Regions from separate parts of the Pseudomonas sp. AC255 genome, predicted to be linked through region 2. Evidence: predicted binding sites of a transcription regulator. Region 2 holds the regulator's gene; the other holds the start of a gene.
What was found. Region 2 encodes sigma-54, which starts transcription at its own class of promoters, with help from an activator protein. Its sites were predicted from a motif close to ANTGGCATNNANNTTGCTNT; they were not measured.

Region 1: flgB (flagellar basal body rod protein FlgB) is a predicted target of sigma-54. The motif match lies at 1,554-1,573, and genes of this name have one in related genera.

Annotation. Positions count from the first base shown of each region.
Region 1 covers NZ_OZ409841.1:924,513-927,717, reverse strand. The annotation lists gene flgD (flagellar hook assembly protein FlgD) at 1-640, opposite strand, end outside; gene flgC (flagellar basal body rod protein FlgC) at 656-1,099, opposite strand; gene flgB (flagellar basal body rod protein FlgB) at 1,103-1,513, opposite strand; gene cheR (protein-glutamate O-methyltransferase CheR) at 1,851-2,678, opposite strand; gene ACZZ0K_RS04340 (chemotaxis protein CheV) at 2,725-3,205, opposite strand, start outside.
Region 2 covers NZ_OZ409841.1:4,314,397-4,317,601, forward strand. The annotation lists gene lptA (lipopolysaccharide transport periplasmic protein LptA) at 1-327, shown strand, start outside; gene lptB (LPS export ABC transporter ATP-binding protein) at 327-1,052, shown strand; gene ACZZ0K_RS19635 (RNA polymerase factor sigma-54) at 1,219-2,709, shown strand; gene hpf (ribosome hibernation-promoting factor, HPF/YfiA family) at 2,783-3,091, shown strand; partial or broken gene ptsN (PTS IIA-like nitrogen regulatory protein PtsN) at 3,103-3,205, shown strand, end outside.

The DNA of each region.
Region 1 (3,205 bases), 3.4 Mb from region 2:
TCACGCTGTTGACGGTCGCCGGCAGGTAGGTCGCCAGGTCGGTCGCGGTGCCGTTGATCGGTGCGTTGGCCTTGAACGTGTAAGTGCCGACCGGAACCACGGTGCCGGCGGTGTCCTTGCCGTCCCAAGTGAAACTGGCATCGCCGGCAGCGCGGCTGCCCAGGTCGATGGTGCGCACGGTCTTGCCGTCCTTGTCGGTGATGGTCACGGTGCCGCCGGCAATCGACGAAGGCACGGTGACCGAACCGGTCAGGCCTTTGCTCGGGTCATCGAGCTGGGCGGTGTTGGTCTGCACGATCACGTTGCGACCGACCAGCGACGACGCTTGCAACGCCTGCGACGAGTTGTAGTTGCCGGCAAGGCCACTGACAGTGGAGTTCAGCGTGGTGATGCCTTCAAGGCTGCTGAACTGCGCCAACTGCGCGACGAAGGCGCTGTTGTCCTGCGGGTCGAGCGGGTTCTGGTTTTTCAGCTGGGTGACCAGCAATTGCAGGAAAGCATCCTTGCCCAGCGCCTGGCCGCCTGTGGCACTGTTGGTCGCCGAAGCGATGCCGCCCGACGTCGTGCTGCTGGCCTTCTTCGACGAGTTGGCCAGGATGTCGTTCATGCTCAGGCTGCTGGTGGTATCCGTAACGCTCATGGCAGTCGCCCCTTATTACTGACCGAGGGTCAGTACCTTCTGCATCATGGTTTTGGCGGTGTTCATCATTTCCGCGTTGGTCTGGAACGAGCGGCTCGCGGAAATCATGTCAGCCATTTCTTCCACCACGTTGACGTTCGGGTAGTAGACGTAGCCCTTGGCGTCGGCGGCCGGATGGTTCGGCTCGTAGCGCGCTTCGAGGTTGCTCTGGTCTTCGACGACGCCAAGCACCTGCACGCCCTGCCCGGCCGCGTCCTGGTTCTGGAACAGCGAATTGCTGCCGCCGGCCTGGCCGCCCTGGAACATGGTGGCGAACACCGGATGACGGGCGCGGTAGGTCTGGTCGATGCTCGACGAAACGGTTTCGGCGTTGGCGATGTTCGAGGCCACGGTGTTCAGACGCGTGGTCTGCGCGCTCATGCCGCTGCCGGCAATGTTGAAAACGCTGGACAGGGACATGGATTATTCTCCGCGCAGGGCTGACACCAGCCCTTTGAATTTGCTGTTGAGCAAGGTGAAGCTGGCCTGGAAGCCGACAGCGTTTTCCGCGTAGTTCGACTGTTCCAGTTGAGCGTCGACGGTGTTCTGATCGATCGAAGGCTGCATCGGCGTGCGATACATCAGCGACTCGTCGCCGTTGCCCAGCCCTTCAGCCTCGATGTGCCGGCTGTTGGTCATGTTCAGGGCAAAGTGGCCGCCGGTCTTGGTCTTCTCGGTCTGTGCTTCGAGCACTTTGGAGAAATCCAGATCCCGCGCTTTGTAGTTCGGGGTGTCGGCGTTGGCGATGTTGTTGGCCAGCACTTCGGCACGCTGGGCGCGGAAGCCCAATGCCTTTTCGTGAATGCCCAGCGCTTTGTCGAAGCTGATGCTCATGTCGGGAACCTTCAGGTGACCGGTTTTTCGTATCTGAGCTTTAGCAAGCGCCGTGCCAAATGATCAAAGCCCCGTATTCCGGGGCTTTGCGCCTGACAGGCAAAGCGGCAATGCCAGAAAAGCGGCAACCGGTTACCGCCGGATGCCGCTTTTCTGCCGCTGTCGCCTGCCAACACCGAACCTGTAGGAGCTGCCGAAGGCTGCGATCTTTTGATCTTGGTCTTTAAAAAGCAACATCAAAAGATCGCAGCCTTCGGCAGCTCCTACACGGGTGCGGTGTCAGGTAAAAAAAGGGAGGCTTTGAAGGCCTCCCGTTTTTTGTATTGCCGCAAACCGCTTATTTCGCCTTGTAGATAATCCCCGGGCTGCACTGAACCATCTGGTAATGATCCGGCAATCCGTTCAGCGCTTCCGAAGCGCCAAGGAACAGATACCCGCCCGGCTTCAACGTGCTGTGAATGCGCAACAGGATGTCCTTCTTCACTTCGGCAGAGAAGTAGATCAGCACGTTGCGGCAGAACACGATGTCGAACTTGCCCAGCGCCGCATAGCTGTCGAGCAGGTTGAACGAGCGGAATTCCACCCGGCTCTTGATCGGCGCCTTGACCACCCAGCGCCCCGGCCCTTTCGGGTCGAAGTAGCGTTGCAGGCGTTCCGGCGACAGGCCACGACCGATGGCCAGGCTGTCGTACTCGCCGGTCTTGCAGTTGTTGAGCATCAGGCCCGACAGATCGGTGGCAACGATCTGCACACCCATCTTCAACTGACCCAGGTTGCTGCGCTCGAACTCGTCGATCGACATCGACAGCGAGTACGGTTCCTGTCCCGACGAGCAGGCCGCCGACCAGATCCGCAGACGCTGGTTGGGGCTGGCCTTGATCGCTTCCGGCAGTACCTTGTTCTTCAAGACTTCAAACGGATAGGTGTCGCGAAACCACAGGGTTTCGTTAGTCGTCATGGCATCGACCACCTGCTCGCGCAAACCGCTGCGCGGCTGGGTCTGGATGCGCTGCACCAGCTCACCCAGGGACTTGATGCCTTGCTGCTCCATCAGTTTGTTGAGACGGCTCGAGACCAGATACTGCTTGTTTTCACCGAGCAGAATGCCACAGGCTTTTTCCAGGAAGACCCGGAACTGTTCGAAATCCAAATTACCCGTAGACAATGATGCCGCCTCTTAAATCGTGTTGACCGCCAGGGACAGAAGGTCCCTAGCTGATATCTGCTGCTTTGATCCGGTCGACTACCCGGGATGCGAGGTCATCAGGACGGAATTTGGCCAGAAAGTCATCAGCACCGACTTTCTTCACCATCGCCTGATTGAATACCCCCGACAACGAAGTATGCAGGATGATATGGAGCTTTTGCATGCGTGCGTCGCCGCGGATTTCCGCCGTCAGGGTGTACCCGTCCATCTCCGGCATCTCGATGTCGGAAATCATCATCAGGAACTCTTCTTCCGGCTTCTTGCCCTCGTCGACCAGCTTGCGCAGGTAATCCAGCGCCTGCTTGCCGTCGTTCAGCGCCACCACTTCGACACCGATGGTCTGCAGACAACGCGTGACCTGCTTGCGCGCCACCGACGAGTCATCGACCGTCAGCACCCGCAGCGACAATGCCTTGGTCTGCGTCTCGACATCGACCACGCCCACCGAAATCGCTTCCGGCGTCGGCGCCACTTCGGCCAGCACC
Region 2 (3,205 bases):
GCGCCCAATGGCGACATCGACGTGGTGACCTCGGTAGGCAACCTGGCTTACTTCGAGCAGTTGCAGACCCAGGGCGACGCCAACCCGGTCAAGGGCTACGGCGTGACGATTCAATACCACGCCCAGCAGAACCGGGTGGTGCTGATCGACAAGGCCAAGGTTATCGACAAGGATAACAACGTCACCCAGGGCGAAAAAATCGTCTACGACACCGTGAAGAAGCTGGCCAGCGCCGGTCGCGCCACGGGCAGCAAGGTCACCGAATCGCGTCCGCGCATCGACATGGTGATCCAGCCGAAGAAGAAAACCGAAGAGAAATCCCAGTAATGGCAACTCTGAAAGCTCAGCACCTGGCCAAGGCCTATAAAAGCCGCCAGGTCGTGCGTGACGTCAGCCTGTCGATCGACAGCGGGCAGATCGTCGGCTTGCTCGGTCCGAACGGCGCCGGCAAGACTACGTGCTTCTACATGATCGTTGGCCTGGTGCAGGCAGATCAGGGCCGTGTGCTGATCGATGATCTGGACGTCAGCCACCAGCCGATGCACGGCCGCGCCAAGGCCGGTATCGGCTATCTGCCGCAAGAAGCGTCGATCTTCCGTAAACTGTCGGTCGCCGACAACATCATGGCGATCCTCGAGACCCGCCCGGAGCTGGACAAGGCCGGTCGTCGCAAGGAGCTGGAAAGCCTGCTGCAGGAATTCCACATCAGCCACATCCGCGACAACCTCGGCATGAGCCTGTCCGGCGGTGAGCGTCGCCGGGTGGAAATCGCTCGCGCCCTGGCCACTGCACCCAAGTTCATCCTGCTCGACGAACCGTTCGCCGGTGTCGACCCGATCTCGGTCGGCGACATCAAGCAGATCATCCATCACCTCAAGGCCAAGGGCATCGGCGTGCTGATCACCGACCACAACGTGCGTGAGACGCTGGATATCTGCGAAACCGCTTACATCGTCAACGACGGTCAACTGATCGCTGAAGGCGATGCCGAGACCATCCTGGCCAACGATCTGGTCAAGGAAGTTTATCTGGGTCACGAGTTCCGCCTGTAAGCGCGACAGCGCTGTATCGATTCAAGGCGCATTTATCCGCTTTAATTGTTACAGCGCTCTAGGCAAACACTTCAGTTTCAGGCATATAATTTGCTTAAGTTTGGCGCTTCGGCGCCCTGTAGTGGATGGCGCAAAGCGCCGGCGAATAAGGTGTTAAGCCCCTGCCATGAAACCATCGCTAGTCTTGAGAATGGGCCAGCAGCTGACGATGACACCGCAGCTGCAACAGGCCATCCGCCTGCTCCAATTGTCGACCCTGGACCTGCAACAGGAGATCCAGGAGGCTCTGGAATCCAATCCGATGCTCGAGCGCCAGGAAGAAGGCGACGACTTCGACAACGCCGATCCGCTGGCCGACAACGCCGAACAGAAGCCCGCCGAGATCCAGGAACCCTCCTACCAGGAAACCGCCCCGACGGTGGATAACCTCGAGGATGGCGATTGGAACGAGCGCATCCCCAACGAACTGCCAGTGGATACCGCCTGGGAAGACGTCTACCAGACCAGCGCCAGCAGCCTGCCGAGCAGCGATGACGATGAGTGGGATTTCACCACCCGCACGTCCGCCGGAGAGAGCCTGCAAAGCCATCTGCTCTGGCAACTGAACCTGGCACCGATGTCCGACACCGATCGCCTGATCGCCGTGACTCTGATCGACTGCATCAACAATCAGGGCTATCTGGACGAAACACTCGAAGAGATTCTTGAAGCGTTCGACCCGGAACTAGACATCGAGCTCGACGAAATCGAAGCCGTCCTGCATCGCATCCAGCAATTCGAGCCCGCCGGTATCGGCGCCCGCAACCTCAGCGAATGCCTGCTGCTGCAACTGCGCCAGCTGCCCGCGAAGACGCCGTGGCTGACCGAGGCCAAGCGTCTGGTCGCCGATTACATCGACCTGCTCGGCAGCCGCGATTACAGCCAGTTGATGCGGCGCATGAAGCTCAAGGAAGACGAGCTGCGCCAGGTCATCGAACTGGTGCAAAGCCTCAATCCGCGTCCCGGTTCACAGATCGAGTCGACCGAAGCCGAATACGTCATTCCCGACGTGATCGTGCGCAAGGACAACGAGCGCTGGCTGGTCGAGCTGAACCAGGAATCGGTGCCTCGCCTGCGCGTCAACGCCCAGTACGCCGGTTTTGTGAAGCGTGCCGACACCAGCGCCGACAACACTTTCATGCGCAACCAGTTGCAGGAGGCCCGCTGGTTCATCAAGAGCCTGCAGAGCCGCAACGAAACCCTGATGAAAGTGGCCACGCAGATCGTCGAACATCAGCGCGGCTTCCTCGAGTACGGCGACGAAGCAATGAAGCCGTTGGTATTGCATGACATCGCCGAAGCGGTCGGCATGCACGAATCGACGATTTCCCGGGTGACCACACAAAAATTCATGCATACCCCGCGCGGTATTTATGAGCTGAAATACTTTTTCTCCAGCCACGTCAGCACCTCCGAAGGCGGCGAATGCTCGTCCACGGCGATCCGCGCGATCATCAAGAAACTGGTCGCTGCGGAAAATCAGAAAAAGCCGTTGAGTGACAGCAAGATCGCTGGTTTACTGGAGGCACAAGGCATTCAGGTGGCTCGCCGCACCGTCGCCAAGTACCGCGAATCCCTCGGAATCGCGCCTTCGAGCGAACGCAAGCGGTTGATGTAAGCCACGTTACAGCGTTCCAGTGGCAGGCTTTTCGGCCTGCCGCTTTATGCACTGGCAACGAAGGAGAAGCTGTATGCAAGTCAACATCAGTGGACACCAACTGGAAGTGACCCAACCTCTGCGTTCCTACATCGAGGAAAAACTCCAGCGACTGGAGCGACATTTCGACAAGATCACCAACGTGCAGGTCACGATGTGCGTCGAAAAGCTGAAACAGAAGATCGAAGCCACCTTGCATATTCCCGGCAGTGAAGTGGTCGCAAACGCAGAAGATACCGACATGTACGCTGCGATCGACTCACTTACCGACAAGCTGGATCGCCAACTCAAAAAGCATAAGGAAAAGACCCAGAGCCTCCTCCAGGGCGCGACCGGTCGTTAACACCCCTATCCATGATCCGACTTGAAACCATCCTGACCCCCGGCCGTTCCCAAGTGAACGCGCCGGGCGGCAGCAAGAAAAAGCCCTCGAACAGATTGCCAACCTGATCCACCG